Regions from separate parts of the Xylanibacillus composti genome, predicted to be linked through region 2. Evidence: riboswitches for the same ligand, from Rfam matches in the RefSeq annotation. Region 2 holds a riboswitch; the other holds the start of a gene.
The links. Region 2 has a riboswitch for thiamine pyrophosphate ahead of thiE (thiamine phosphate synthase). Riboswitches for the same ligand answer to the same signal wherever they lie in the genome.
Positions count from the first base shown of each region.

Region 1: another riboswitch for thiamine pyrophosphate. It lies ahead of XYCOK13_RS06555 (ABC transporter substrate-binding protein); the one in region 2 lies ahead of thiE (thiamine phosphate synthase).

Region 1 is NZ_BOVK01000015.1:162,829-179,094, forward strand. It holds gene XYCOK13_RS06520 (glycosyltransferase family 4 protein) at 1-502, opposite strand, end outside; gene wecB (non-hydrolyzing UDP-N-acetylglucosamine 2-epimerase) at 679-1,755, shown strand; gene XYCOK13_RS06530 (glycosyltransferase) at 1,800-3,032, opposite strand; gene XYCOK13_RS06535 (TatD family hydrolase) at 3,144-3,959, opposite strand; gene XYCOK13_RS06540 (ABC transporter ATP-binding protein) at 3,952-4,782, opposite strand; gene XYCOK13_RS06545 (ABC transporter permease) at 4,779-5,573, opposite strand; gene XYCOK13_RS06550 (thiamine-binding protein) at 5,579-5,872, opposite strand; gene XYCOK13_RS06555 (ABC transporter substrate-binding protein) at 5,954-7,006, opposite strand; TPP riboswitch at 7,109-7,218, opposite strand; gene XYCOK13_RS06560 (cytochrome c oxidase subunit 2A) at 7,424-7,594, shown strand; gene XYCOK13_RS06565 (cytochrome c oxidase subunit II) at 7,624-8,091, shown strand; gene XYCOK13_RS06570 (b(o/a)3-type cytochrome-c oxidase subunit 1) at 8,110-9,759, shown strand; partial or broken gene adhE (bifunctional acetaldehyde-CoA/alcohol dehydrogenase) at 10,093-12,715, shown strand; gene pflB (formate C-acetyltransferase) at 12,780-15,032, shown strand; gene pflA (pyruvate formate-lyase-activating protein) at 15,163-15,930, shown strand; gene XYCOK13_RS06590 (YheC/YheD family endospore coat-associated protein) at 15,998-16,266, opposite strand, start outside.
Region 2 is NZ_BOVK01000003.1:19,767-36,032, reverse strand. It holds gene XYCOK13_RS00900 (alpha/beta hydrolase) at 1-565, opposite strand, end outside; gene XYCOK13_RS00895 (hypothetical protein) at 635-1,333, opposite strand; gene XYCOK13_RS00890 (cysteine peptidase family C39 domain-containing protein) at 1,678-2,688, shown strand; gene thiD (bifunctional hydroxymethylpyrimidine kinase/phosphomethylpyrimidine kinase) at 2,718-3,518, opposite strand; gene thiO (glycine oxidase ThiO) at 3,555-4,670, opposite strand; gene XYCOK13_RS00875 (thiazole synthase) at 4,688-5,467, opposite strand; gene thiS (sulfur carrier protein ThiS) at 5,473-5,673, opposite strand; gene thiE (thiamine phosphate synthase) at 5,679-6,308, opposite strand; TPP riboswitch at 6,423-6,534, opposite strand; gene XYCOK13_RS00860 (glycoside hydrolase family 6 protein) at 6,740-10,399, opposite strand; gene XYCOK13_RS00855 (response regulator) at 10,786-12,414, opposite strand; gene XYCOK13_RS00850 (TRAP transporter permease) at 13,169-15,148, opposite strand; gene XYCOK13_RS00845 (TAXI family TRAP transporter solute-binding subunit) at 15,307-16,266, opposite strand, start outside.

The DNA of each region.
Region 1 (16,266 bases), on a different contig from region 2:
CATTCGGCAAGAAATGAATATATTTGTAGAAAGGTTTTATATATGGAAGCAACTCATAATAAGGGATGATCGCATGGCTTGCTGATTCGCTGATTCGCTTCAGATCTGCTAATATACGCTCGTCTGTCCATCTGGGCTTCACACGCGCATAGGGATTCAGCTTTTTGGCGATTGACAGTCGTCGCACTTCAGAGCCGCGATGATGAATGATCACTTTCTTGCCCATGGAAGTCAGCAGCTTTAGATCGCTATTGTCGGGAAGAAAGGTGGAGCTGAAATGGAAATGGAAAATATCGTAACGGTCCAGCACTTTGTTCATGTATCTTTGGGCGATCGCCGGCCGTTGCTTGGCTGCATATCGTTCCAAGTGCAGACATACATCCGGCTTGAACTCGTAGCTGTTCCCGTAAAAGTGACACGATGTAGCGGAGATCCCCTTTTTGCGCAGCACCTGGCATAACGCAATCATCTGCTGGCCATAGGTCAAATGCAACACTCTCATGCTTCGCTCTCCTTTCGGGGTGTCCATCCGAGGTTCTTCCCTTACTTTATGGCTGCATGACTTCCATCGCTTGGACGCATGCAGCATTGTTTCGGAAAATGGTTCACCGTACAAGCAATCTCTATGGTTTCTCATAAACTGCAGAAAGCCAGGAATCATTTCAGGGGGGTGCCGTCTTGAAAGCTGCTGCAATCGTGGGAGCCAGACCGCAATTTGTGAAAGCGGGGATGCTGAGCCGGGCATTGCGCCGGCATATGGAAGAAATCATCATCCACACCGGCCAACATTATGATGCGAACATGTCGGCTGTATTTTTCGAGCAATTAAGTTTGCCTCATCCCGAATATGAACTCCAGGCAGGCTCAGATACGCATGCCAGACAGACTGCCCGCATGCTGATGGAGCTAGAAGAGATTCTGGTCAAGGAAAAGCCGGACTTCGTGCTCGTTTTCGGTGACACCAATTCTACATTGGCCGGCAGTTTGGCCGCCGCCAAGCTGCACATTCCGATCGCTCATGTGGAAGCGGGGCTGCGGAGCTACAATCGGAGAATGCCGGAGGAAATCAATCGGGTGGTTACAGATCATCTCTCCACCGTATTGTTCTGTCCTACCGGTACTGCCGTAGGGAATTTGAAAAAAGAAGGAATTACGCGCCATACCTACATGGTAGGAGATGTTATGTGTGACGCTGTACTGGCTTATAAGGATGTGGCGCTCAGACAATCCTCGGTGCTGGAGAGATTGGGACTCGTTCCGGGCAGCTACTATTTGGCCACCATTCATCGAGCGGAAAATACGGACAATCCCGAGCATATGCGCGCCATTCTGCGGGCATTGCATCAATTGGATCGTCCTGTCCTCGTTCCGCTGCATCCCCGGACCAAGAAGTGCCTGGAGAAGTTCGGCTTGCTGCCATTGTTGGACGGCGAGAAGCTTCATGTAATGGAGCCGCTGCGATATCTGGATATGCTCGCATGTATCAGCCAGGCTAGTGTCGTCCTGACTGATTCCGGCGGTGTGCAGAAGGAGGCTTATATGCTTCACATTCCATGTGTGACCATGCGCAGCGAGACCGAATGGGTGGAGACTGTGGCGCACGGAGGCAATGTGTTGGCTGGAGCAGACAGTCAGCGCATTGTGGCCGCTGTCGAGCAGTTCAAACAGCCTGTTTCCTTCAGGAATCTGTTCGGAGATGGCAAAACAGCGGACCAAATAGCGGAGATTCTGATGACGATTTCGCCGGATCTGTAAAGGCAAAAGCCGCTTCCCCCGCGATGGGAAGCGGCTTTGAATCTTCATAGAATATAGGCCAAGTAATCGGGTTTCAGCACGCGCTTGTAGACGGAGTAGAGGATGGTCTCCATTTTATCCCAGGCATAGGTGTCCTGCATGATTTGGAACGCATTGTCGCTCATGAGCTGCAATAAATCTCGTCGTCTGTTCAGATAGAGGATGGCGTTTACATAGTCGGCCGCCGCAGGCAGCGGGTTGTCGAGGACCAGACCGCAATGATGCCGGCGAACGAAGCTTTCCATTTCGTGGCACTTGTTGACGAGAATAGGCACCCCGTTGTTCAAGTAGCTGAAAAATTTATTGGGCAGCGCGAACATATGATTCATCGTATAAGGGAGCTTGTAATCGATCCAGCCGATGTCCACATCAGCCATATGCTGGGGAATTGCCTTGTAATCGACCCACCCCGCCGGGATGACCTTATGTGCCAGATCGGGCGGAATCGGGAGCGATTGATGGCTGCGGACGCCCCCGATGATTTTGAAGCGGAGGTCCATCGATTGATTGGCGATTCTCGTCATCTCCAGTATGCGGTCTGCGCTCCCTCTCTTCGGATCAACGTTGCCTTCATAGCATACGGTAAGGTGCGGCTTTAAGAAGTTTTTGGCTGGACGGCTTTGGAGCATGGGCGGGGAATTATAGATGACATCCACGCGGAGCTTCGGGTTTATGGACAGATACCAGGCTTTCATGGATTCGGAGACCGCAATGATGTGATCCACTTCTTTCAGCATCTCGAGCAAGGCGCTGTACAGCTTGCTTTTCTTGTCCTCACGAATGCTGGCATAAAGGTCTGGCGTGAATTCGTGGCTGTCATAGATCAGCTTCACATGCTTGCCTTGGGTTCTTAGCTCTCGCTTGATGCACACCCCGGCATAAAGGGAGAGGTACTCATGAGCATGATAAACGTCGGCTTGCTGCTCCATTCCAACCTTGATCAGCATGTTGACATTTTTGGTAGTACATTTGCCTGACAGCACGTTGGCAACAATCTGATCCAACGTATCCTGATGCTTTTCATAGGTCACGACTCTGACGCCTTCATGGATGAAGCTCGGGCTTAAAAACTCTCGGGTATAAGGGGTTCCATCTATGTCGAATAAATAGCCGTTCATTCGCGGGGCGACGATTGTCACGTCATATCCGGCCTTCAGCAAGCTTTTGGCTTCCTTTTTGAATATGCGTGCATCCTGGAAGGGATGGTGCTGGATCAGCTTGCAGATCTTAATAGGCATTGTATTCACTCCTTTTCAGAAGTCGTCTTGTACAATGTATTACATCTGCAAGCCGGAAGGAACAGCGATCGTACCGCGCTGCGAAAATTGGGTGGCCGTCGCCGCTGCCCGTCAAAATGGGGGAAGCCGGTAAAAGGAGGCGGTGTTTTGAGTAATGAGGGCGTGCGCTTCCTGGAAGGAGCAGCGCTTCAAGCCGGCAATTTCCTGAATGACACGCTGGGCCATGCGGGGGACGGTGGCCTGACCCTTGAATGGGCCTTCGAAGGGCCACGGACCGTCCGTTTCGGCCATCACTTTGTCGATCGGCATAACGGCGGCTAATTGCCGAATGTCCGGCTCATAGCAGATGTCCGGCGTGAAGGAGACGCTGTATTGATTGGCAATGATGCGTTCGGTCACAAGGCGGGAGGCCTTGAACCAATGAAAATGGGCGTGGCTGACATTGTACTTTTCCAGCAGCTCGCAGGCGGCAGCTGCGTCTTCGTAAACGGCATGCAGCACAATGGGCTTGTTCAACTCGCCGGCCAACCGTACGAATTGCTCCAGCAGTTCTTGATAAGGTTCGGCGTCGAAGCGCTCGCCTGCTCGACGCTTCTCGAGCGCAGTGTAATAAGGAAGTCCGACTTCACCGATTGCGACCATATCGTCGGCATGCTTGCGCATCCACTGGAACAAATCAGCGGCGGCAGCATCATCGGGAAGAGGCTGCTCCGGATGAAAGCCGAAAGCGGGATGGACGAGGCCGGGATAGCGCTTAGCGATCTGAAGGTTGCGGCGGCAGGATTCCAGTTGACTGGATACGGTGATCAGCCCTGTCACCTGCATGGCTTCCGTCCGCGGACCGTTGCTTGCTTGCATGAGCGGTGCCAGCATGTCTGTCAATTGGCTGTCCTCGTACATATCCAAATGAATATGGGCGTCAATCATGGCGGGATTCCTCCTGTTCCTTCGCGGATAGCAACAATTCGTACAGTTCTCCCCGCAATGCGGCAAATGCGGGATCAAGCAGCAGGCGCTGATCTCGCGGCCGCGGGAACGGCACTTCGATCTCCTGCAGCACGCGGGTTGGCTTGGCTGACAGGACATAGAGGCGGTCGGACAAGTATAAGGCCTCCTCAATGCTGTGGGTGACGAACAGGACGGTTCTCCGCTCTTGTTCCCACTGCCGCAGCAGCCAATGCTGCATTTCCTGCCTGGTAAGCGCATCCAGAGCGGCGAAAGGCTCATCCAGGCACATGACGTCTCTTGCGCCAAGCAGAGCCCGCACGAATGCAACGCGCTGCTGCATGCCGCCGGAAAGCTGATGCGGGAGAGCCTTTTCGTAGCCGTTCAGTCCGGCTTTTTGCAACGCATCCCGCGCGGTCGCCAGCGCTTTCCTTGCTGGAACCCCGTCCAGCTGGAGCGGAAGGGCAGCGTTCTGTTCCACTGTCCGCCAAGGAAACATGGCGCTGTCCTGCGGCATATAGCTGACGAGTCCGCGCTCGCCGGAGATGTCGCGGCCATCCAGTACAATGCGGCCTTGATCGGGGCGGTAGAGGCCACCCAGCAGCAGAAACAGCGTGCTCTTGCCGCTGCCTGACGGTCCCAGTATGGAAACAAATTCCCCTTCGCGGGCATGAAGATCGATGCCGTCCAGCACGCGCGTCTGACGGCCCCCTTCTTGAAATGTTTTCACGATGCCTTCGAATTGGACTTTGACGGCTGCCGGACCGGCGGGCTCCAGGTTTTGATGTCCTGTTCTCGCGCTCACGGTCTGTCACCTCCTTGATTGCCTCTGGCCAGGCTGCTTGCCTTCCAGCGGGTAAATCGCCATTCCAGCAGCCGGGACAAGCCGACCATGAGAAGGCTGAGTACGATAATGACCATAACGCTGACAAACACCCGATCCATGCGGAATGAGGCGTAAGAAAGCATCATGAATTTGCCGATGCCTTGGCTGCCGCCGACCCATTCGGCAATGACTGCTCCCATGACACTGTAGGTAGCGGCGATCTTTACCCCTGCGAACAAATAAGGCAGCGAATAAGGCAGCTCCAGCTTGAACAGGAGCTGCATGCGGGTGGCGCCAGTCATCAGCATGTAGCTGCGCATTGACCGATCGGTCTGTGCGAGTCCGTTCATAGTAGCGACAAGCACGGGAAAGAAGCAGACCAGTACGATGATGACGATCTTGGGCGTCAAGCCGAACCCGAACCAGAAAATAAGCAGCATGCTTAGCACGATGATGGGAATGTTCTGCGACAGTATCATGAGCGGATAGAAAGCCCGATTCATGAATGGAGAGACGTGCAGCAGCAGAGCGCCCGCAATGCCGACGATGATGCCGATCGACGTTCCGGCCAGCATCACCTTAACCGTCACCCAGGTATGCGCAAGCACCTGCGGATAGCTTTTCACCCATTCTTGCGCAACGTCAACGGGAGAGGGCACATGCCACTTCTCGACGCCGGAAATGTCCACGGCAGCCTGCCAACCAATCAGAAGCAGCGCCAAGACCAGTGCCGGAGGCCACCATTTGTAAAGAAATGCGCGCATCTTCATGCGGTTTACCCGTCGTATTTTTCTGTCAGCTTGTCCATGGAAGCCCCGGCAGGATTGTAGTAGATCTTCACCTGCGAGATGACATTGGGGCTGCCGTACGCAATCATTTCCTCGTTCATTTGCTTGACGATGTCCAACAGGTTGGCGAGCTCGCCTTCCATTGTCGTTTCCAGCGGGCCGACCCGGTAGTTGACGCCGGATGCCTGAATAACGGAGATCGCCCGGTCTACATAGGGGATGATGTCCTCATTGTTCTTGGTTTTCGGTAAAATTTGAATGCTGACTAGTGCATTGGCCATAGTTTGGTCCTCCTCGAGTTGGAAATGGAAAGAGACGCCGCAGGACGCTGTCAGCGTCCCCGGCGTCTGGTGCAATCTGCCTTACTCCGGCAAAAACTCATTAGTAAACGCTTGTTCAGCGTTCAGCTCCTGCTCCAGCAATTCATGCTCGAGCATCCAATCCGCATAGTTTTTCCATACTTCAAGCTTCTGTTCGCCCCAGCGAGACGCATCGGCTTGGTATTGGTCCGCCAGCCAAACTTGGCTCGCCTTCACCAGTTCGGCGTCCAGGTCAGGCTCGGCATTCAGCAGGAGGTCCGCAGCTTCTTCAGGATGCTCGATTGCGTAGGCGTAACCTTTGGAGGTAGCTGCCAGGAATGCCCGTACTGTGTCCGCGTCGTTTTCGATCATTCGCTCGCTGGCGATGAGCACCGGCGTATAATAGTCCAGTTTTTCGGAGAGGTCGCGCAGGTAGATCATGTTGAGAGGCACATCCTTCAGCTCGGCCTGCACGCCGTCCCAGCCGTAGTAGATCCAACCGAAGTCGATATCCTTCTCAACCGCTGTGAAAAACTCCGTATAACCAGTATCCAGAACAGTCAGCTGGTCATAGTCGGCGCCTGCTGCTTGCATAACCGATTGAATCGTCGCAATTTCGGACGGAGAGCCCCAACCCCCGTACACCTTGCCCTCAAAGTCCTTCGGCGACACAATGCCTTTGTCAGCCGGGGATGCGAAGCCGGATGTGTTATGCTGAATGACTGCCGCGATCGATACGATCAGAATCGGGCTTTCGCTCGTTCTGGCAACGGTCACGTTCTCTTGATAGCTGACGCCGAACTCTACATTGCCTGCTGCCACAGCCGTTTCTACGCCTGTTTCGCCTGCAGAAATGATCGTAACGTCAAGTCCTTCCTCTGCATAATATCCGTTGCTTTGCGCCACATACATGCCCGTGTGGTTCGTATTGGGTGCCCAATCCAGCATGACAGTGACGTTCTTTAAGGTTTGGGGCGATTCTTGATTCTGTTCTTGTCCCCCGTTCGACTGCTGTTCCCCGCCCTGTGTTCCACTCTGGTTCCCGCTGTTCCCGCAGCCTGCCGCCAGTATGACGACCAAGGCGAAAGAGAGCAGGATAATCCAAGTCTTCTTCATGGCTGTTTCCACTCCTTTATCTATGAGTCCTGCTTGGATAGCTTGAAGCCGCCGGACCGCAAAAAAGCTTCCCATAGGGAAGCGAGAGCGTGCGTAAGCACAAAAGTGCGCTCGGAATCCCTACGCTGGCATTACCCAGATCAGGTCAGAGGGTCAGTATCTTTGCGGGATACACTCTCAGCCGGCCCATTCCGGCACCCCTGAAGCTTTTTTGGTTCGTCAACTCCAGCCTCTATTATAGCAAATCGGCCGCATGTGTCCAGCTAAGTTCTGGCTGCCGCTGTAACAAAATGTTTAAAAATTGGCGAGGGCAGGTGTGACATTGCTCACAGTTAACCGATAGCGAGGGGCTTACAATGAACCCGGTAGCAAGCTGAGCCGTTCATGCTTGGCCGAAAGCGGGAAGGGGGATAAGCCATGTCAGATCCTGTAATGACGAAGGGCAGCACGGAGGCGCGCAAGCCTGTAGAGCAGCAGACTGCCAAAGAGCCGACGTTAAAGGGGACATTCGTGTCCGTCATGATACTGGGCGGGTTTTTGGCGGTATCGTGGCTGCTGGTCTTCTTTTTATTTCTGGCCAGACAATAAGGTTTTGCGAACCAAAAGGAGGAAGAAACGTGCATATTCACAAGTTGGAGAAAATTTGGCTCGCCTTCGGGATTGCCATGCTGATCGTATTTCTTGTCGTCCTGGGCGTATCGACATTCTCGATGGGCATGGCCCCGCCAAGCCATTCCCATGCTATTGATCCGGAACAGGTCGACACGACGCCTCCCTTCGACCAGCCGGGTCTGAAGCAGGTAGGTGAGAACGAATATGAAGCGGTTATGATCGCCTATGTTTTTGGCTACAAGCCGAACGATCTCGTCGTGCCTGTTGGAGCAACCGTGCATTTCACCGTGACCAGCCCGGATGTTGTTCACGGGTTTGCCATCCCGAATACGAATGTGAACATGATGATCGTGCCGGGAGAGGTCAGCCACATTACACACACCTTTGACGAGCCGGGAGAATATCTGGTGCTCTGCAATGAATACTGCGGCGGCGGGCATGAATTTATGAAAACCGTCATTACCGTGCAATAGACCTCTCAAGCAGAAAGGATGAACAAGATGGAGCATCAATTTGACCGCAGAGATTCCAGACTTGTGATTACCCATATTGTATTTGCATTTATCGCCTTGTTGATTGGCGGCATTGCCGGTCTCCTGCAGGGGCTGGTGAGGGGCGGCATGATCCAGCTGCCTGCCGGAATCGGCTACTATCAGCTGCTTACCGCACATGGTGTGCTGATGGCTTTGGTTTTCACGACCTTTTTCATTATCGGCTTTCTATACTCTGCCGCTGCGAAGACGCTGGGCGGCAAGCTACTGCCAGTAGCCCGAAACCTGGGCTGGCTTGGATTCATGCATATGGCGTTCGGGACGCTGCTTGCAACAGTCATGATCCTGCTGAACAAGGCGACCGTGCTGTATACGTTTTATGCGCCGATGAAGGCATCGCCCTTCTTCTATGTGGCGCTGGTATTCGTCGTTGTAGGAAGCTGGATGAGCGGGTTCGGCCTGTTCTACCAGTATCGGGTATGGAGAAGGGAACACAAGGGCAAGCTTTCCCCGCTGCTGGCTTTCATGGCCGTAGTGACCATGCTGATGTGGCAAATCGCCACGATTGGCGTAGCCCTGGAGGTGCTGCTGCAGCTTATCCCGTGGTCTTTCGGCTGGGTAGAGACGATTAACGTCATGCTGAGCCGTACCCTGTTCTGGTATTTTGGCCATCCGCTTGTGTACTTCTGGCTGCTGCCGGCCTATATGTGCTGGTATGTCATGATTCCCAAAATCATTGGCGGGAAGATTTTCAGCGACGCGCTGGCCAGATTGTCCTTTATCTTGTTCCTGCTGTTCTCCATACCCGTTGGCTTCCACCATCAATTAATGGAGCCCGGCATTTCGCCCTTCTGGAAATACCTGCAGGTAGTGCTTACCTTTATGGTAGTCATCCCGTCGTTGATGACGGCCTTCTCCTTATTCGCCACTTTCGAGATCAGCGGCAGAGAGAAGGGGGCGAAGGGCCTGTTCGGTTGGTGGAAAATGCTTCCGTGGAAAGACGTGAGATTTTTTGCGCCCTTTGTCGGGATGCTGGTTTTCATTCCGGCAGGCGCTGGCGGACTGATCAATGCGAGCAATCAGATGAATGCCGTTGTGCACAACACCTTATGGGTAACGGGACACTTTCATTTGACTGTCGCGACAAGCGTGGCCTTGACCTTCTTCGGCATCACGTATTGGCTCGTGCCGGCGATGGCCGGCCGCACGCTGACGCCGCGGATGAATCAGCTGGGAATCATTCAGACGATCCTGTGGGCGATCGGCATGTTCTTCATGTCGGGCTCCATGCATACCGTCGGCCTGTTCGGCTCGCCGCGCAGAACAGCATACACGACCTATGGCGAACACCCGGATGCCGTGTTCTGGATGCCGTACCATGTGGCTATGGCAATCGGAGGCACGATATTGTTCGTCGCGGTTTTGCTGATGATATACAACCTGTTCGCGCTGATGCGGACGCCACAAGGCTATACGGAGTATCCGGTCGCCGAAGTGACGGAGCACGCCGAGGCGACGCCGCGTCTGTTCGAACGGTGGGGGGTATGGATCTCGCTCGTTGTCGTGCTGATCCTGCTGGCTTACACGGTTCCCGTCATGGACATGATCCGGCATGATGTCCCTGGCTCCAAGGGCTTTGTGACCTGGTAACAGCCTGCTCGGGCTGCATGCGAACCAGACATCGCTTTTCCGTCGCGGTACTCCGCGCGGAAGGGCGATTTTGTTTTTTCATCCTCATAACAAGATTTCGCTGCATAGGAAAAAGAAAGAGCGGCTTCCTATCCCGTATATTGTGAAACAATTCACAATTAAGTCACAGAAGCTAGCGCTTTCTTCGGTCCGTGATGTGAGATTTATCACATATAAGGCCGGTGCGAACCCCTATGATGAGGGTGTAAGGAAAGCTGGCGCGTCGGAAGTGCCGAGCGATGGGAGGATCTCAAGCATTTTACCGATGAAGCGGATTAAAGGAGGCGATTGACCATGAAAATTACTGACAAAGCAAAGCGCGGGGAAGAGCAGGCTGCGACGCCATCTGTACAAGCGCATGTTGATTGGCTCGCATCTCGTGCCGGGCAGGCGCTGCAGGCATTCATGGCGCTGAATCAGGAGCAGGTTGACCGGATCGTTCAGGAAATGGCCTTGGCCGGACTGGACCAGCATATGAAGCTGGCCAAGCTTGCTGTTGAAGAAACCGGGCGAGGAGTGTATGAGGACAAGATTACGAAAAACCTGTTTGCGTCCGAGTACATTTATCACAGCATCAAATATGAAAAAACGGTCGGAATCATCGAGGAAAATCCATATGAGCATTATTGTCTGGTCGCTGAACCGGTTGGGGTAATCGCGGGCGTAACGCCTGTTACGAATCCGACCTCCACTACAATGTTCAAAGCGCTGATCGCCATCAAGACGCGGAATCCGATCATCTTTGCCTTTCATCCATCTGCACAGCAATGTTCGCGAGAAGCGGCCCGTGTGCTATATGAAGCGGCGATCAAGCATGGAGCTCCGGCGCATTGCATCCAGTGGATCGAGCAGCCGTCACTGGAGGCGACTCATATGCTGATGAATCATCCGGATGTGGCTCTGGTGCTGGCTACCGGGGGAGCCTCGATGGTGAAGGCAGCGTACAGCACGGGCAAGCCGGCGCTTGGAGTAGGTCCGGGCAATGTACCCTGCCTAATCGAACAATCCGCAAATTTGAAGCAGGCGGTGACAGATTTGATTTTGTCCAAGACGTTCGACCATGGCATGATTTGCGCTTCCGAGCAGGCAGTCATTTTGGAGGAACCGATCTACGAACAGGCCAAGAAGCTCATGAAGGAGCTCGGCTGTTACTTCCTGTCGAAGGAGGAAATCGAGAAGCTGACCGAGCTGGCCATTCACCCGGAGAAATGCGCAGTAAATGCCTCGATAGTAGGTCAATCGGCGGTCCTAATCGCTGAGCAGGCCGGCATAGCGGTTCCGCCAACGACGAAGGTGCTGGTAGCAGAGCTGAAGGGCGTCGGCAGCAAGCACCCGCTGTCGGCAGAGAAGCTGAGCCCGATTCTGGCCTGTTACCGGGTGAAGGATGCGGCAGAAGGCATCGCGCGCGCTGCGGAAATTGTCGCCTTCGGCGGGATGGGACATTCCTCTGTCATTCATTCCAACAATGAAGCGGTCATTCAGGCATTCGCAGACAAGCTGCAGACTGGAAGGGTGATCGTCAATTCGCCGTCTACACATGGGGCGATCGGCGATATATACAATACGAATCTTCCGTCGCTGACGCTGGGCTGCGGGTCGTACGGCAGCAATTCCACGACTGCGAACGTGAGTGCCGTGAACCTGCTTAACATCAAGCGGATAGCCAGGCGCACGGTCAATATGCAGTGGTTCAAGGTGCCGAACAAAATTTATTTCGAGCGGGGGGCGACACAGTACTTGGCGAAGATGCCGGACATCTCCCGCGTTCTGATCGTGACCGACCCTGTGATGGTGCAGCTTGGCTATGTGGAGAGGGTCAGTTATTATCTGGGCAAACGGCAGACGCCTGTTTCGCTTGAGGTTTTCTCCGATGTAGAGCCGGATCCTTCGGTTGAAACGGTGGAACGGGGAACGGCGCTGATGAGAGCGTTTCAGCCCGATTGCATTATTGCGCTGGGCGGAGGCTCGCCGATGGATGCCGCTAAGGCTATGTGGCTGTTCTATGAATACCCGGACACCCAGTTTGATTCGCTGAAGCAAAAATTCATGGACATTCGCAAGCGTGTATACAAGTATCCGCGGCTGGGCCAAAAAGCGAAATTTGTTGGCATCCCGACAACATCGGGTACAGGCTCGGAGGTGACCTCCTTTGCCGTCATTACGGATAAGAAGCTGGGAAATACGAAATATCCGCTGGCTGATTATGAGTTGACGCCGGATGTTGCCATCATTGATCCCGATTACGTGCTCAGTCTGCCGAAAACTGCAGTTGCCGATACCGGGATGGATGTGTTGACCCACGCCATTGAGGCGTATGTGTCAGTGATGGCGAATGATTATACGGACGGCCTGGCTATCAAGGCCATTCAACTGGTTTTTGATTATCTGGAAAGCTCTTATCGTGACGGTGACGCCTATGCCAGGAAAAAAATGCATAACGCCTCGACGATTGCCGGCATGGCATTCGCGAATGCGTTCCTCGGCATCAATCATAGTCTGGCGCACAAATGGGGGGGGCGAGTTCCATACAGCTCACGGCAGAACGAATGCGATACTGCTGCCGCATGTCATTCGCTACAACGCCAAGCAGCCGACCAAATTTGCCTCCTTCCCGAAATATGGGCATTTTGTTGCCGATCAGCGCTATGCGGAGATTGCCCGGATCCTGGGCTTGCCGGCGCATACGACAGCGGAGGGCGTAGACAGCCTGATCATGGCGATCCGGAAGCTGAACGCGGCGCTTGGCATCCCTGAGAAATTTCAAGACTTGGGCATACCGCCTGAACAATTTGAAGCGAAAGTGGATTACTTGGCCGATCGCGCGTTCGAGGATCAATGCACGACAGCCAACCCGAAAATGCCGCTAGTCACAGAGCTTGCAGATATTTATCGCAATGCTTACTATGGAAAATTCTGAATGCGCAACTGGTTTTTGATTTCTTAACATACGAATGAAAGGTGTGAGGAGAGTGGCCGTCCTAATGAGCAAAGAGAAACAAGGCAGACGGAATCCATGGGAAGGCTTCGCGTCCGGGAAATGGATGGAGCGCATCGATGCAGCCGACTTCATAGAGAAGAACCTGACTCCTTATTACGGGGACGAATCGTTTCTAGCCGGACCAACTGCCTCTACGAACAAGCTATGGGAGATAGTCCGTGAGCTGACACGCAGGGAACGGGAGAACGGCGGTGTTCTGAATGTAGATACCGCCACACCTTCAACCATAACTGCTTTCAAGCCCGGATATCTCGATAAGTCCTTGGAGCAAATAGTCGGACTGCAGACGGATGAACCGTTCAAGCGGGCTGTTCAGCCCTACGGCGGCATACGGATGGTGGTGGATGCCGCAGAGGCTTACGGCTTTCCCATTCCCGAGGACTTGGTCAGGCTGTTCACCGACATTCGCAAGACGCACAACCAGGGCGTATTTGACGCCTACACGGAAGAAATGCGCATAGCGCGCAAAGCGGGCATTATCACGGGCTTGCCCGACGCTTACGGGCGCGGCCGCATCATTGGCGACTACAGACGGGTGGCGCTCTATGGCATAGATCGGCTGATTGAAGCGAAGCTTCAGGACTTGCAGCAGCTCGAGAGCGGAGCGATGACAGAGGCGCTTATTCGTTTGCGAGAAGAGCACAGCGAGCAAATTCGCGCGCTGCGGGAATTGAAGGAGATGGCATTAGGGTACGGCTACGATCTGTCCGGACCGGCGACGAATGCAAAAGAGGCGATTCAGTGGCTGTACTTTGCTTACTTGGGTGCGATCAAGGAACAGAATGGCGCGGCCATGAGTCTGGGCAGAGTGTCCAGCTTCCTGGACATCTATATCGAGCGGGACAGGAAGGAAGGCGTGCTGACTGAGGAGCAGGCGCAGGAACTGATAGATCATTTCGTTATGAAGCTGCGCATTGTGAAGTTTCTGCGGACGCCAGAATACAACGACCTGTTCAGCGGCGATCCTACTTGGGTGACCGAATCGATTGGCGGAATGGGCCTGAATGGGGTCACGAGGGTGACCCGCAGCTCCTTTCGGTTTCTTCACACCTTGTATAACTTGGGACCTGCTCCGGAACCTAACCTGACGGTGCTGTGGTCCACCGCTTTGCCCGAAAAATTCAAACAGTACTGCGCCAAGGTTTCGATTGAAACAAGTGCCATCCAATATGAAAATGATGATCTGATGCGGCCATATTATGGCGATGATTACGGCATTGCCTGCTGTGTGTCGGCGATGCGGATCGGCAAGCAAATGCAGTTTTTTGGCGCAAGGGCCAATTTGGCCAAAGCGCTGCTGTATGCGATTAATGGCGGCGTGGACGAGAAGCTTGGCACACAGGCAGGGCCTGCTTACAAGCCCATACAGGCCGACGTGCTCGATTACGACGAAGTGATGGAAAGCTATGACCGGATGCTGGAATGGCTGGCGCAGCTGTATATCAACACATTGAATATCATTCACTATATGCATGACAAGTACTGCTATGAGCGCTTGGAGATGGCGCTTCATGATCGGGAGGTGTTCCGCACGATGGCATGCGGCATTGCCGGCCTGTCTGTTGTCGCGGATTCCTTAAGCGCGATCAAGCATGCGTTGGTCAGACCGATACGCAATGAACAGGGAATTGCTGTCGATTTCGAGATTGAAGGGGAATATCCGCAATATGGCAATAACGATCCGCGCGTCGATCGGATTGCAACCGAGCTAGTCGAGCGGTTTATGCGCAAATTGCAGAAGCACCCGACTTATCGGGAAGCGACAGCAACGATGTCCGTCCTGACCATTACGTCGAATGTGGTGTATGGCCAAAAAACAGGTTCTACGCCGGATGGCCGGAAAGCTGGCGAGCCGTTCGCCCCTGGCGCCAACCCGATGCATGGGCGGGACCGCAAGGGGGCGCTTGCTTCGTTGAATTCTGTGGCGAAGCTGCCGTACGAATATAGCTTGGACGGCATCTCCAACACATTTTCCATTGTGCCCAAGGCGCTTGGCAAGGAGCCGCAAGCGCGCATTCGCAATTTGACAGCGCTGCTGGATGGCTATATGTCCCGGAACGCGCATCATCTTAACGTCAACGTCTTCGACCGCGAGCAGCTGATCGATGCGATGGAGCATCCGGAGAACTATCCGCAGCTGACGATACGCGTTTCCGGTTATGCCGTCAACTTTATCAAGCTGACACGGGAACAGCAGCTCGATGTGATCCATCGCACGTTCCACGGCATGATGTAAGCTGCGGCGAGAGAAAGCCTGGCTGCTTGCTTGACGAGGGCGTGCCAGCCTACCTGGACGAATCATGCTGATATGCCTCAGGCCTTTCGATAGAGAACGTAACGGAAATTCAATGAAAGCGGGTGACAGCATGATCGGACATATTCATTCGATGGAGACCTTCGGAACAGTAGATGGACCAGGCATTCGCTTCGTCCTGTTCATGCAAGGCTGTGCGCTGCAATGCAGGTATTGCCACAACCCGGATACGTGGAGCAAGACGGGCGGGCAAAGCATGACCGTGCAGGAGGTGCTGGCGGAGATAGAGCCGTATCTAGCTTACTACAAGTTATCGGGGGGAGGACTGACTGTAAGCGGGGGCGAGCCAACCTTGCAGGCTGCCTTTGTAGCCGAGCTGTTCAGGCAGGCGAAGGAGCGCTGGGATTTGCACACGGCCCTCGATACGTCGGGCTACTGCGAGCCGGAGCTTGCACGAGACCTGCTGGCGCATACTGATTTGGTGCTGCTGGATGTGAAGCAGATGGATCGGGAGAAGCATCGGCAGTTGACGAGCCAGTCGCATGATCGGATTTTCCGCTTCGCTCAGGAGCTGAAAGCGAGCAGGAAGTCGGTTTGGATCAGACACGTGCTAGTGCCTGGCTGGACCGACGAGGAACAGCATTTGCGATTGCTCGGGCAATTTATAGAGAGAATGGAGATCGTGGAAAAGGTAGAAGTGCTCCCCTATCATCGCATGGGCGTATATAAATGGAAGCAGCTTGGATTGCCATATACTTTGGAAGACGTGGAGCCCCCCGCGGAGGAGGACATAGAGCGAGCTTGCCGGTTCATTTCCCGGGGGAGGGATGAAGCGGGCGATCCGCAGGACCCAAAATGCCGGAAGAACAAGTGCGAATGAAAAGAAGCCCGCATTCTGTCCAGTCATAGGACAGGAATGCGGGCTTTCATATCGAGCTCGAACTCGGTTAGCCCGGCCGCTGTACATATTTGCGGGCTGCTTGCTGGATCAGATACACAGCGTAGCCGATCGGGTTGGCATAGGTGGATCGCCAGGCATCCGGCAATCCTGCCTTATCAAAGCTGTAACGAAGATCCCGATTGTTGCATTCAATAAATACAGGAAAACCTTGGCTGGTAATGCCGACATCAAGCCCGATATCCGCCAGGTTGGGCAAGTGCTTATCCAATTGTTCGGCAACGCTAAGGGAGAAGGCTTGCAGATCCTGCTCCACCT
Region 2 (16,266 bases):
ACAGCAAATCCTCCGGTGTCCCTGCGATGTCCTCTTCGCCATAGATCAAGTGGAAAAATTCAGGCGGCTCCACAGGGGAACGTTGAATATGTCCAGCCATATCCAAAGCGCCCGATAAGCTGGCAGCGGCGGAGATTTGGTCGGGACAACGAAGCGCCCATTTGAACGCACCGTAGCCTCCCATAGACAGGCCGGCCACAAAGTTGTCCTCTCGCTTCTCCGAGAGCGGGAAGAATGAGCGAGCCAGCATAGGCAGCTCCTCAGTCAGGAATGTCCAATACTTGTCTCCGTACTTCATATCCGTATAGAAGCTCTTGTGGACATTCGGCATCACCACTGCCAGACCTAGCGGCGCCACATAACGCTCAATAGAGGTTCTGCGTGTCCAAATGGAGTCGTCGTCGGTATAACCGTGCAGCAAGTACAGTGTCTGATGCTTGCTGTCGCCGATGCCGACGCGTCCTTCCATGCCGATTTGGCTGCGGGTTTGCTGCGGCAAAATAACAGTCATGGACGTACTCAACTTCAACACTTCAGAATAAAACTTGCATTGGATCAAAGCCATCTTATAGGTAACCTCCTTGATGTATGCGAATGGAACACCCACGACAAGCAAGAGCGCTTCTCCTGCCTCCTACCCTCCGCTTCCGTGGAGTTGTCGTTGCTCAACCCGCACGATGTGCCCTTCGTTCCTATTTTGGCTCATATATAACGTAGCTGCAACCACTTCATAATCTTTAGTAAGTGCAAACAGGTCGACTGCATGCAAAGCTGCGCTTGTGCCCAACTCCTCCTTGACCTGCTGCACGCGCTGTTCGGAAGCGGGCTCCGCCATCAGAAATCCGGTCAGCTTGCTTTTGTTTCGCCAGAAGGGATCCTCCGCCCGCATTTCTTCGGAATCAAACCATTGGCTGTGCCTTTCCTCGTCTTCGAAGCTTACAGCGTCCATGTACTGCTTCAGCCAGTCTTGCATTCGAGTATGGAATGCGGGGCTCACTCTCGTATCGAAGTCGTCGCCGAACAGCAGCCGCAAGTTGGAAATATTGCGGAAATACAGCTCTTCCACCGTGCTCGACAGGCGCTTGTTGTCCCTTTTGAGATCGACATTGTCCTTATACGCCGCGACCATACTGTCAATCTTGTCCTGCCGCTCTTTTCTCAAGTTGTCCAGTCGCTGCTCGTAATTCGATTCTTTTCGCTCGTAAGATTCCAGCAATGACTGCAGCTTTCTCAGATCACTGCTCTGCTCGCGATTTTTGATCGCCATGTTGACAAGACCAATCAGCATGAGAATGACCAGGGCAGGATAAAACCACTTGACAAATCTCTTCATTGTCCCTCCCGTGATTCGGCTTAGCTGTTCGCCGAACAAATTTCGAATTCTTTAGTTCAACGTTGTCTATCCCTCCCGTGATGATATTGATAGTATCATATAACAGAAACCGGCGCGATGGCACTATATATGCGGGCCATGCTACCCATATGCGCTCCGTTCCTAGTGCGTTTCTACTACATTCATGGCACGTCTTCTCCGCCTCTGATGCCGAAAATCTGTTGCAGGACCCGTGGCGCCTTTGTATAATCAAAATAGTGGATGACAAAATCCTACAATTTTTCCGCGCGCCATTTTCAGATTATTAGAAATGTTCTTACTCGACAAGGAGGTTCCAGACGTCAATGAGCCGAAAAATTTTGCCGACCGCCGCACCGCCTATTATTTCATACCTGCATCATGCCTACACGCTAGCCATAACTCGTGCCTATCCGCAATCCATCTCGCATTTCTACAATAATTATATCTCGTTGCGCTGCTATCAGGAAATTGCCCAATACCGAAACTACGACTATTTTAATTTTTACAACTTCCATTACTACCCCGGCCTGGTGCGCGAGCAGATTTCCAGAGATTTGTTGTCGGACTACCTGAACGAACATATCGTTGACTTCCTCATTCGTGCTGTTGACAAGAATTTCTATGTCCTTCTCTATGTCGATCAATATTATATAAGCGCTTCCAGACACTATCAGACCACGCATTTCACGCATGATGTGTTCGTTCACGGTTATGACAACGACGAAAGGCAGTTGTATTTGAAAGGTTATTTGAAAAATGGCAGTTTTTCAGACTATCAAGTGTCCTATGAAGATTTTACCGCAGCATACGCGAATGGAAATGATTATTTCTGGTGGCAAGTCTATATTAATCTGTTCCAGTTCGACGACGGCGACTACCCATTCAATGTCGGCTATCTGAAGAAGCAAATCAGCGATTACCTGCAGGCCAAAAATCCGCAGGATGATGTCCTGCAGTTCATCAACCCTTCCGGAAGGTTCCAGCAGCCGACCAACTTCGGCGTCGCCACCTACGATTCCTTGCAGGAGTACTTCCAGCTTATGCGCGATGGGGAGATCGGCAACGACATCCGTCCGCTGCAAGTCGTCTGGGAACATAAGAAAATCATGCTCGATCGTCTCGCGTACCTGCATGAGCAAGGCTATCTCCCCGATCTCTCGCTCCACAATCAATATGAAGAGGTCAAGCAAAAAACCGAAATGGCAAGATCGCTGTTCCTGAAATATGAGCGCCGCCAAGACAAGTCGCTCATTGATATGATGGCCCAGTTCATGGATGAAGTCCGGCAGTCAGAAATCGCCGTGCTGGAAAAGCTACTGGCGGAGCTTCCCTAACTCTGCTTCGCCTTACCCTGCTCTGCTCCCTAGCGATATAGCCGGTACGCCGCATGGCAAGTAGGACCGATTCCTTTCCCTACACCGACCGCATGGGCGATTGCCGCGGAAATGAATGCCTTGCCTGTGCGGACGGCGGCCTCGAGCGAAGCTCCCTTGGCCAATTCGGCGGTAATGGCCGCCGATAACGTACAGCCGGTCCCGTGTGTGTGCAGGGTATGGATGCGGGGATGCGCCAGCTCGATAAAGGAATGGCCGTCGTAGAACAAATCGACGGCTGTTTCTCCTTCCAGATGCCCGCCCTTCAGCAGCACAGCCTTCGCGCCAAGCTCCAGCAACCGACAGCTCGCTTCCCTCATTTGTTCCACATCATGGATCTGATCTCTGCCAAGCAGATGGCAGGCTTCCGGAATATTCGGCGTCACCAGCGTTGCGATGGGAAGCAGGCGTTCCTTCAAAGCTTGAACGGCATCCCGCTGCAGCAAGGGCGCGCCGCCCTTCGCAATCATCACCGGATCGACGACAAGCTGCTTCACCCCATACTGCTTCAGCTTGTCTGCAGTCAGCGCGATAATCTCTGCCGAGAAGAGCATTCCTGTCTTCGCCGCATCAACGCCGATGTCAGCGAGCACTGCATCAAGCTGAGCTTCCACGCAAGCTGCGCTTTGCGGATAAACACCGTGTACGCCCAAGGTATTCTGTGCCGTAAGAGCAGTCACAACACTGGTGCCGTATGCATTTAATTCCTGAAAGGTTTTCAAATCTGCTTGAATGCCGGCGCCGCCGCCGGAATCAGAGCCTGCCACGGTCATCGCCTTCGCCAGTTTCATCGTTCCTCTCCCCTTTTTGCTCTTGTTTTCGTTCCATCACCTGAACCGATCCGGACGGAAAGCATCGAGCTCCAATTCCGGCTTGCGTCCATCAACGATATCTGCGACAACTGCCGCCGTTGCCGGACTGAGCAAGATGCCGTTGCGGTAATGACCGCATGCAAAAATAACACGCGGGTGTTCCGGACTCGACCCGAGCAGCGGATACCCATCCTGAGTCGCCGGTCTAAGACCGGCCCACTTGAGCGTCGGCTGGCGCTCCTTGAGAAAGGGCAGCGTCCTCTTGCTTAACGCCTCCAGTCGATGTATGCCCTTGTCGGTGACGCTAGTCGCGAATCCGGCTATATCTTCCGAAGCCCCGCATACGAGCATGCCATTCGCCTTGCTTACCATGTAGCCTTGACTGGTGAAGAGGATATGCCGAAGCTCCGCTTGCTCCGCGGAATAAGCACAAATCTGTCCCCTGATCGGATAGACGGGTATCGGAAAACCGAACAGCTCTGACCAGCTTCCGCTCCATGCGCCCGTACACAATACGATGCGATCCGCTTCGTAACTTTGGCCTGCGCTGTCCTGAACCCTGACCCCCGCCGTCCAATCTGCGAGTGCAAGCTCCTGCAGCTGCTCCCGGATCTCCACCCCGACCGTGCAGCAGGCCGCTTTCAGCGCCCGAACGTAGTCCGGTGCGTGTACGTGGCTCTCCTCTGGACAATATACGGCTGCCCGTGCTTGCTGCATTTGCGGCTCCAGCTGTTCCAGCCTGCTGCCTTCGACGATGTCCGCTTCGGTGCCGAAGGGGCGCTGCCAAGACAGGCGCGCCGACAGCGCCGACAAATCCGCTTCATGATAGACGGCATACAAGCTGCCGCTCTCCGTATATTCGAAATCCATGCCGGACAACCGCTTGACTTCAGCCTGCCAGCGCGGATAACGCCGCAGGCTGTCCAGGCAAAGCCGGAAGAAGCCGTCCGGATATTCGGGATTTTCCGAGAAGGGAGCCAGCATGCCTGCAGCCGCTCCGGAGGCCTGCCCGCCGCAAGATCCCTTTTCAAGAATGGAGACATCGTGTCCGCGGCTCGCCAGCGCCAGCGCGCAGGACAAGCCGATGACGCCCCCGCCCAATACAATGATGCGCTCTCCCACTATCGTCACAACCTATCTGCTACGAGTTATTTGACGGCCAGATGCTCAAATTCGCTGCTTGCCGACGCGTATCTGCGCTTGGCGATCCGCCCGGCCAAGAAGGCCTCTCTGCCCGCTTCAATCGCAAGGCTCATGGCTCGGGCCATGCGCACCGGATCCTTCGCGCGGGCTACCGGCGTATTCATCAGAATGCCGTCCACGCCAAGCTCCATCGCTTGCACAACGTCTTGAGCGGAGCCAAGACCGGCATCCACAATGATCGGCACATGCGCAGACTCCACAATGAGGCCGATATTGTAAGGATTCAAAATGCCGAGACCTGTGCCAATCGGCGCCCCTCCCGGCATGACTGCGGCAGCGCCGGCCTCCTCCAGCCTCTTGCACAGAATCGGATCGTCGGACGTATAGGGCAGCACGGTAAAGCCCTCTTTCACCAGCTGTTCGGTAGCCTTCAGCGTTTCGATCGGGTCGGGCAGCAGCGTCATGGCATTCGCACTGATCTCGACTTTCACCCAATCGCTCAGCCCGGATGCACGGGCCATGCGTGCAATGCGAACCGCTTCCTCCGCCGTACTCGCACCCGAAGTGTTCGGCAGGAAGGTAAAGGGGCGATCTTGCAAATGCTGCAGGATCGAATCGTCCTCCGGATCATCCAAATTCACCCGACGGATGGCGAAGGTCAGTACTTCTGCGCCAGATGCTTCTATGGCCTGGTTTTGCACGAGCGGATTCGGATATCGGCCCGTCCCGAGAAAGAAGCGGGAAGTCAGCGCCTTCCCGCCTATCACAAGCTGATCCTTGTTCATCCGGCTTACCCTCCCCCGACAAAATGTACTAGCTCAATTCGACTGCCTTCCTGCAGCAGTGTGTCGGACCACGCAGGAGCATCAACCAGTTTTCCGTCGACCTCCGCAATGATCCGCCTTTGCTCCAACCCGTGCTGGCGAATCAGATCCAGCAGTGTTGCGCCCGGAGCGACCGTTTTCCTCTCCCCATTGATTATGCATTCCAATTTGCTCAGCCTCCCTGGTATTCGTTCATCTTCTCCAGAAACTTCCGGCATGTGCCGCGAATATCCGCGCTGCCGACGATTTCGCTTATGGCGCATATGCGGCTGGCGCCGGCGGCGAGCACTTCGTCAACGTTGTGCAGCTTGATGCCGCCGATGGCAACGAAGGGAATGCGTATTTCCGCCGCCGCCTCGCGCACGTAAGCGGTGGTCACCGGGTCCACCACGTCTGCCTTGCTCTTTGTCGGAAATACCGGGCCTACGCCGATATAATCCGCCCCTTCCGCCTCTGCACGGCGCGCTTCCCCGATCACATGCGTGGAGATGCCGATTATCTTATTCCCGACAAGCTTTCGGGCCTCCTGAAGCGGCAGATCGTCTTGCCCAAGATGGATGCCGTCCGCATCCACGGCCAAAGCGATGTCGATATGGTCGTTCACAATAAAAGTCACCTGGTGCTTGCGCGTAAGCTCGCGCAATGCCCGGGCTTTGCGGAGCAGCTCGCGCTTCGAACTGTTCTTGTCCCGCAGTTGGATGATATCGGCGCCACCCAGGATCGCTTCTTCCATCACTGTCACCAGCTCCTTGCCGGGATGAAACTCCTCCCCGGTTATGGCGTACAAGCGAAAATCTCTCATCCCTTTTCCTCCCCCGATTGTTACCCGCAAAGTTCGATGCGTATTCCATCGCTCTCTATAATAAAAAAAAAAACGCACAATGCCTGGTAGACAATGTGCGTTTACGAACAAAAGCTGCTCATTCGCAAACATTCCCTACGCTGGCATTACCCAAACAGGTTCAGATGGTCAACGACGGCCTAGTCGTACTCTCAGCCTGCTTCCGCAAGCCCCCATTTTCCTATTCATTTCGGATGAATCGTGAATCGCCCCTATTATAGACGCTATAGGCTGCAATGACAAGTAAAACCGTCAAATCCTTCTGGACTGCATGCGCGCGAGCCCGGGCCTAATCCAATAACAAAAGCTGCCCGGGTTGCGCAAGCAACCGCTAGCAGCCTCTGTCATCGGCATGTTGTCTCCAGCAACAGCTTTACAATCCCATCATCCCGTCACGGATTCGCAGCGCGGATCGCATTGCGAACCCATCTTCCCGATGCAGACAGCTGCGCATCGGTCCATCCGGAGATGGGCGCACCCGGCAACAACGCAGCCGAAACCTCGGCTTTGTCGGCAAGCGACCAGTTCACCCAGCTGATATTGCGGGCATTCAGGAAATCGATCCACTGCTGGGCTTCTGCCAAGTAAGGACCGCCATCTCCCGAAGCTTGGCTCGTTCCCCATTCGGAGACGAAGATGCCAATCCCTCTATTCCGCGCATAATCGATCCGGTCGCGCAGCCACTGTCCATGTGTGCCCGAATAGAAATGCAGCGTATACATAACATTGTCGAAGGCTAACGGATCATCAGCAGCATGATGAATGTCCTGGCTCCAGGTAGGCGAACCGACCAGGACGACGCCGTCCGGATCAATGGCCCGAATGACCGGAATGACTTCCTCCGCATACGGTTTTACGTCGCCTGCCCAGCTGACATTGCCGTTCGGCTCATTGGCAATCTCGTAGATGACGTTCGGATAGTGACCGTACAAGGCGGCCATCTCCTGGAAGAAGGCCTTCGCCTCCTCTTTGTGTGTATTCGGGTTGCCGTCATACAAAATGTGCCAATCAATAATGACGTAAATGCCGAGATCGATTGCAGCCTCAACTGCTTCCTTGACTTTTTCCTTAACCGATGGATTATCGATATAGCCGTCTTCCTGCGTGTACATGGCAGCGCGGAATACGTTGACATGCCAGTCGTCACGCAGCCACTGAATGGTTTCCTTGTTTACAAATTGCGGGAACCATTGCAGGCCGTGCGAGCTGATTCCTACCAATTGGACATCCTGTCCGTGCTGGTTTTGCAGCTGCGTGCCCGACACCTTCAGCTGTCCCCACTGCGAGACTACATCTCTTGCAGGATTTCCGCTGTTGTCTTGAGGCTGCGCGCTAGCCTGCGAAGAGTTCGCGCTGCTTCCGGCGCTATTGGAAGACGACACGACGTAATAATACGTCGTGCCGTTCGTTACGTTCGTATCGGTGTAGCTTGTTCCCGCTACATTCGCCACGGTCGTGTACGGACCGCCGCTCGTCGCCGCACGCTTCACCGCATAGCTGGTTGCGCCGCTTGATGCGCTCCAGCTCAGGGCGACCTGCCCGTTGCCTGCGACAGCAGTCAACCCTGTCGGTGCGGCCGGGGCCGCGGGGCCCGGCTGACTGCCGCCGGGCTCCGATCCCCATATCAATACGCCATTCCTGTACAGCGCAATCCGCTCGTTCGAGCCGTACGATGTCATCGTGCCGTTATAGGAATAATCGTTCGCTTCATTGTAATTCGACCAATTGCTCTTGTTGATCCGGCTTTGGATGTCGCCGGTGTTCGCTCCAGCCGCCAGCTGGCCCGCTCCTGCGCTGAACGACAGCTCCAAGTAGCTGTCCGCCCCTTCGCCCGAAGCGCTGCCGAAGCTTGCAGAAATGTTCGAGCAGCCTATTTGCGCCCAGTCGCAATTGTACTGGTCGGCTACATTGCCGTCCTTCGAATACCAGTAGCGGATCGTCAGCTCGCTCAGATTCACCGCGCTGCCGCTCTCATTGACAATGCGCAGATGCGGCTTCATCTGATTGTCTGTCGCATTCGTATCCCCTGTCTTGTACTCGACGCGCAATCCGCTCGGCTGCTGCACCGAGCCCGTCGGCGTCGCGCTCGCTTGCGTCGAATTCGCGCTGCTTCCGGCGCTGTTCGAAGCGCTCACTACATAGTAGTACGTCGTGCCGTTCGTCACAGCCGTGTCCGTGTAGCTTGTTCCTGCAACGTTCGCCACAGTCGTGTACGGACCGCCGCTCGTCGCCGCACGCTTCACCGCATAGCTGGTTGCGCCGCTTGACGCATTCCAGCTCAGAGCCACCTGCCCGTTGCCTGCCGCAGCCGTCAAACCTGTCGGGGCTGCCGGAGCCTGCGGCACTTGGACGCCGCTTGGCGTTGCGCTTGCTTGCGTCGAGTTCGCGCTGCTTCCGGCGCTATTGGAGGCGCTTACCACATAGTAGTACGTGGTGCCGTTCGTTACAGCCGTATCCGTGTAGCTCGTACCGTTGACATTCGCAATATTCGCATACGGTCCTCCTGCGGTCGTTGCGCGTTTTACTGTGTAGCTTGTCGCGCCGATCGACGCACTCCAGTTCAGGCTTACTTGCCCGTTGCCCGCTGCAGCCGTCAAGCCTGTCGGAGCTGCCGGCACTTGGATTGAACCCGGGTTGGAAGGAGGAACAGCCGGATACGCATTTCTTACCAGCATCTCGAACTGCTCGTGGAACCAATGACCGGCGAGCGGCGCATTGTCCATGGCGCCTGTCGGGATACCCGCGTTCGCGCCGTTGGTAAACGTTGGATCACAGTTCGGATCGGCGTTCTTACCTTCGTCATTCGGGATATATCTGCTTGCGCCATCGGATTCGCCCGGCGGCTTCACCCATACGAATGCATGAATATGGGAGCCCTCATAGCCGGACGGAGCAGCAGTAGGCGGAGTGCCCATCCCTGCGCCGTTCACGTTGCACCATAGCCCGCGATGCTGTCTGCCGTCGATCTTGCTCTCATTCACATACGTATTCAGGTTCGAAGAAGTCGAGACAGCAGTCGGACGATTCGGTCCGCCCCATCCGTTGCGGGACGTATCAATCAGGAAGCCAATGCTGTTCGGGAAGCCTGCAGCCACGAAGCGGTTATACAATGCCGCAGTGAAGTCCGCCTCGTCGAAAATCGGGTTCCATTCGTAGTAATTCGAGCTGCGCACCGGCTGCCCGCCAATATTCAAGTTCGGGTTTGTCAAGAACGGCTCGGATGTGGGTGTGTAGTTAGAAACATTGGTAATAAAGCCGTCAATGCTATTCAGTCCAGCTGCCGTGCCTTGTACAACTTGTGTATACAGCTGCACGACACCTTGCAGGTTATTGTCCCAACCGAGCCAGCCGGAATGGGCAATATCCATGTAAATATATACGTTCGGGATCGCATGCAGCTCATCGAGCGCATAGCGCACTGCCTCCACCTGAATGCCGCTGGAATTGGCCTGCGCGCATTCCGGATCATTCAAGTTGGTAACCAGATTCGGCAATCCGTCCGGTTCAATAACTGTTACAATGCGAATATCTTGAAATTTCGGCTTGGCAAGCACTTCGGTAATGGCATCGATATACTCGGTCTTGTAACGTTGCAGACCTTCCTGCGTCAGGGGCAGCTCGCCATTGGACGCGAGGGCCGAACAATCCCGCCCTGGCAAATCATAAATGACAATTGTCGCTGTGATCGGCACACCGCTTTGTTTCTGCGCCAGCGCCAGATCCAGGTGATCCTCCAAGCTTTTCCGCCCGGCGTTCGCTGCCCCGCCATGGATGGCGGCTATCCGGTCCAGCCAGACGGCTGTCGGATAAGACTTGACCGTTTCCATACGCGAGGCCAAATTCGGGTCGCTTGTGCGGGCAATAGACGTGTCGATCAGTGCCGCATAGTCTGGATTAATGTAAGCCGTCGCGCCTACAAACGGATTGTTGACACGAGGCTCAGCCGCCTGTGCTTTCGGAGCAAAGGCTGCCAAGAAACTTCCCACTACCATGGAAAGCATGACAAGGTACACCAGTGACTTTCTGCTAATCCCTCTCATACTCAAAATCATTCACCCTTCTTTCCTTTCCGGATTTGTTGACATGGAGATTCGGAAATCGTTTTCCAATGTAACAGTAAGACGTTCCAGCATCACCCCCAGCTCATGGTTACGGCACGTAGGGAGTAGATTTATCGCGCGCGCCCCTACTTGACCGGTCCCGTCTGCTTAATATTCTAGTGGATATCCCCGGCTCATCCGAGGGGGCTATCCTTCGAAATCTGGTTGAAATTCATTGCGTACTTCCGCAATCCGCCGCCCGTTGGTCTGCCCGCTATGCATGACGACCCCGTTAACGGATGGCAGGCTTGTGGACCGCCGAGTCTGCGGAACGGGTCGGTGCAGACTCGGCAGCCAACGAACCGGCAAGCAAGCGCGTGACGCAAATCTGCTTCACGCTATACAGATGGCTTCTCGTAAATTCCCCCCTTGTTCTTGAATGCAGTACGGTATTCTGAAGGTGTCATTCCGACCAGCTTCTTGAAAACCTGCGAAAAATATTTGGGATCCTGATAACCGACCATATGCGACACATTATGGATGCGGGTGTCCGTATTCTTCAGCATGGAGCAGGCCCATTCGATTCGCTGCTTGGTCAAATACTCCAAAAAGGTATACCCGGTTTCTTTTTTGAACAGAACGCAGAAATGGCTGTTGCTCAAGCCTACATGCTCCGCCACTTCATCGATGCTGACATCCTGGTGAAAATACTTGTCGGCATACTGCAGCGCTTTCCGCACTGAGCTTGTCTCTTTCTCCCTCTGCACCTGCTTGGAGACGAGCTCTTGGTATTCGGCAAGCGCTGATGCCATCAATTCATTCATTTCTTCCAATGTCACACATATCGGCATTTCCGAGATCAGAGCGGATAGTCCGGGCAACGGCAGACCGAACAGGTCAGCCAGCCGCTTCGAGACCCCCACCATCAGCTCGATCATCAAGGCGACTGCATCCGGCTGCTTCGCACCGCTTGCCAGCAGCTCGCCCTTCCATTCGCCGAGAAGGGCGGTCACCGCATCCCGATCATAACTGGAGACCGCTGCCGCAAGGCGAGTTTCCCACACATCAAGCTGACTGCCCATGATTCCGGTTGGACCGGATTCGTGCAGAAGGTGAGCATCGGCATCCATATACACGCTTTCCCTCCCCCCGGTAAATCTGGCCATCAATGCATGCTGGGCACTGCGATAGCTCGCATGAAGCGAATCGATCCCCCTGCAGGGCTTGCTGATGCCTATAGAACAGCTGAGCTTCGTAAAGGTCTTGACGCAAACGATGATATGCTCCGCAATCTCTTCAATCTGCTCCTGGGATATTTCCTGCAGCAGCATGACCCATTCCCCGCTGCGAAAAGGAAACACTGTAATGAGCTGCTGGCTCTTGCCAAGCTCGGCCAGCACGTTATTCACCGCAAAGTTCCAGAGCTTCCGCTCCGAACGATCCCACTGCTTCATCTCCCGCGCATCATCGAGTGCGATCAGCAGAAGAAAGTAAGGGTGCTCCAATTCCCACTCCCGCAGCCAGTAGAGGCGGTCATAGGGCTTCTCCGTCCCCTCAAGCATGCTGCAGATTAATCGTTCGCGCACAAGCTCGGTTACCGCCTGGACGGATTGATGCAGGAATTCGCGCTCGCTGCCCTGCATCTCGTCCAATCGAGATTTGGCTCGCCGCATCGTTTGCTCCAGCTCACTGCCGCATACCGGCTTTAGCAGATAGTCGAAGGCCCCGTACCGAAGCGCCTCCCGCAAATTCTCGAATTCGCCGTATCCGCTGAGCAGCACCACAACCATCGACGGTCTTTCCGTCATAACGCGCTTCAGCAGCTCCAATCCATTCATGACAGGCATGCGAATATCTGTAATGACGATATGGGGCTCGAGCTTGTTGATTTGCCACAACGCTTCCTCGCCATTCGAGGCTTTGCCAACTACCTGAAGCCCCAACTTATCCCAAGGAATGACGAAAGACAAGCCGCGAAGAATCATGGGTTCATCATCCACCACAAGCACACGATATTGCTGATTCATCCGTCTCACCTCCGATCTTCTTTTCAGCGAGGACAATCGCCTGCCCAATTTGAGCTGCAGCTTCAGCAATCCCCCCCTGCTATACGAATAATTTCCAGACAAATGCTCCTTCCTCGAAAGCGACAGCGAAGTCTAGACAGGAAAGCACGCAAGCCATACCTGTAATCGCTTCCAAAAAGTAAATGCTAGAAAACTCCTTTCTTTGTGCTGCAGCGCTCAATACCATAGATTAAATGAATTTTCTACCGGTGGTTGGAAGATGCAGGCGACAGAACGGGAAATCGTTTTCCCCATCTGGATACAATCTGGCATAGACAACATCCTGTCTTGGTATTATCCCTGCATATCATTCTCCGAGCACTCCGCACGTGCCACAACTCTCTCTCTTATTCAATTGCAGTGGCGTTTTATCCTTCTTCCTAACGGGGAAGAGCGAAACAGGGCCCCCGGCCGTCCCCATGGCGCGAACCGACTGACTGCCGCTCATCTCTTTAGCAGACGAGTTGCGTTGCCGCGTCCTGCCCATTCCCTCTATCATTCATCACATTCCCCCACCCTCTATAAGATTGCAGCATGAAAAACAAAGCGCTCCCCTTCCTACTCTTATTATAAAACTATTTAATCAAGTTGAAACATTGGGTCACAAGTTGAAAATATTTCGAATCGGGTTTGTGAAAATTAGATGAGGGCAAAAAAAGCGATCAGGCGGGGCATGATGCCCAAGGCCCGCAATTCCCCTGCCTGATCTCCGCGCCTACGCTCCCCTGGACGCTCCTTGGGCATGTACCTTCTGATGCGGACGCTTGGATTGAAGCAGCAGCACCGCCAGCAATGTCACAAGCCCAATCGCGCTGAAAGCCATGTTCGGGATGATCAACAAAATGCCTGCCGGGAACAGCACAAGTCTCTCCCAGGCATGTGCGGGCCGGATCAAAAAGCCGATGACAGCGCTGCTGATGCCCACCATGCCAATTATCGCGGTGAGGACAGCAAATGCGAGCCCTGCAGGACTATAGTCAATTAACAGCAGCTGCGGATTCGTCACAAAGACAAAAGGTACGATGTATGCAGCAGCAGCCAGCTTGAAGGCGGTTACCCCGCTTTGGAAAGGATTAGCTCTGGCCAGTCCTGCGCCTGCATAGGCCGCGAGACAGACGGGCGGCGTAATATCTGCGACGATCCCAAAATAAAAGACGAACATATGCGCAGCCAAAATCGGCACATCCAGGCCCAGTATCAAAGCCGGCGCCGCCATTGTAGCTGTCACTACGTAGTTGGCCGTTGTCGGCAGTCCCATCCCCAGGATGAGACACGCAATCATGGTGAAGAAGAGCGTGAAGAACAACTGGCCGCCGCCCAATGTAATAATGCCGTCGGCTATACGGCCGCCCAGCCCGGTCTGTACGACTACGCCGACGATGATGCCCGCGCAGGCGCATGCCGCAATAACCGGCAGCGCAACGCGCGCTCCCTGCTCCATCGCGCCAAGCACGCTCTTGAAGGACATGCGCGTATCCCGGCGAAACAGGCTGACGAGGAAGGATACGGCTATGCCCAACAGCGCGGCGCGCATCGGTGTCCGGCCGCTGAGCAAAGTATAGAAGATGACAAGAATGGGCAAGAGCAAGTAACCGCGCTCAATCAGCAGACGCCGCAAGTTCGGCAGCGCGCTCTTGGGCAGGCCGACGATGCCCCGTTTTCTCGATTCGAAGTGAACGCCGAGGAAGACGCCGCTGAAGTAAAGCATGGCCGGAATGATGGCAGCCAGCATAATTTGGCTGTAGGGCGTTTCCGTATACGTTGCCATGATAAAGGCGGCAGCGCCCATAATCGGCGGCATAATCTGTCCCCCCGTCGAAGCGGAGGCTTCGGCCGCTGCCGCGAACTCCGGCCGGTATCCGGCCTTCTTCATCATTGGAATCGTGAAGGAGCCTGATCCTACCGTATTGGCTACAGAACTGCCTGACACCATGCCCTGCATAGCGCTGGCAACAACAGCCGCCTTCCCTTGACCTCCGGTGAAGCGCCCCGTCAAGGCAAATGCCAAATCGTTGAAGAACGATCCGATGCCTGTCCGGATTAGCATGACCCCGAACAACAGGAACAAAAAGATGAAGGTCGAGGACACCTGAATCGGCGTACTGAATATTCCCTTTGTCGTCAAATACAGATCAGCTGCCAACTTGCTCCATTCAAATCCCCGGTGCGCGAACAGCTTCGTCGGAATCCAATTGCCATACATGGCGTAGAGCAGAGCGACAACCGAAACCACGACGATCGGAAGTCCTACGCTTCTTCGCGCTGCCTCCAGCACCAGCAGGACTCCCAAACTGGCGACGACATAATCCATCCGCGCGTACCCGATTACGATGGCTTCCGTCACCAGCCGCTCATAGAAGATGACGTTGTAATAGCCGACCGCCAAGGCGGCAAAAGCCAGCACTGCGTCGTACCACGGTACTGTGCGCTGCACCCTCTGCAGGCCTTTGCGAATCGGGTACAGAAGAAAAATCAGACCAAGCCCTGTCCCCAAGTGAATCGGCCCCTGGATTCTCGCCTCATAGGCGCCGCGGTACGCTGTGAACAGGTGGAACAACGTAAGCGAGATAGCGAGGAACGACACTACCCATACCCATTTCCCAAGCTGCTTGCGGTAGGTGCTTTCCCGGTCATACTTCTCCAGTATCTCATCGGCGGACACTGCATCGGATTTCACGGAGTGGGTGGGCGGCACATCCCCGGCAACCGACTGCCGCCTGGCTTGTTCGCGCTCGTTCAAGGGTCTCACCGCCTTCGCTAAGATTTAGTAAGGAGACAAGCTTTCCTATGGGTAAAAAAGGGCCGGGACACCAAGTGTCGAGGCCCTCGTTATATCCAGTTCGCCTTATCCGCCTAATCCATCAATCCGATTTCCTGATAATACTTCTGCGCGCCGGGATGAATCGGCAAGCCATTCGATCCGTTCAGCGCATTCTCTTGTGTCGTATGACTGGACTGCGGATGTGTATTATCCCCGTTATGCTCAATCATCACCCTTGCCAGTTCGTACGCCAAATCCTCATCCACTGTATCCGTATTGGCCACGAGTATCGCAAAGGCTGAAATCGTATGCGCATCGGCTTCCAGCCACTCATAGGAGCCAGCCGAAATGGCAAACCCGGAGTAACCGCTGTTGGCTTCTATATGTGCCAGCGCATCGCCCGTTACTTCCAGAAACTTCACATCCCGTGTTGCCGCCTGCAGCTCATCGATACCGGCGTCCGGCAACCCCAACAGGCCGAACGAAGCGTCGATCGTACCGTCCTGCAGCTTCGCTTTCGCATCGCCAAACCCTTCCTGATAGGCTACATAGTCTCCATCCTGCAGGCCGTATGCCTCCAGAATTAGCTTTGCGGCTGCTTGTGTGCCGCTGCCCGGCGGCCCGATGGCCACGCGCTTGCCTGCCAAATCGGCGATCGTCTCGACCCCTGTCGACTCCCTCGATACGATCTGCATGACTTCCGGATAAATATGACCGATGAACGCGAAATTCTCTACGGGATTTCCTTCGAATTCTCCTTTGCCTTCATAAGCATCGATAGCCGGCAAATTGACAGACATGCCGAGATCAAATTCCCCGCGGCTGATTTTCGCCAGGTTCTCAACAGAAGCACCCGACTCCGTTGAGGTTACGTTAATATGTTCGATCTGATTATTCCACACATTCGCCATCTCTGCACCCAACGGGAAATAGGTTCCCCCTTGGCTGCCCGTTCCCATAAGCAGATCCGTTGTGCCTGCCCCTGAACCGCAAGCCGCCAGCACAGCCACGCTTAAGACAAGGATAAATCCAGATACAATACGACGCTTCAC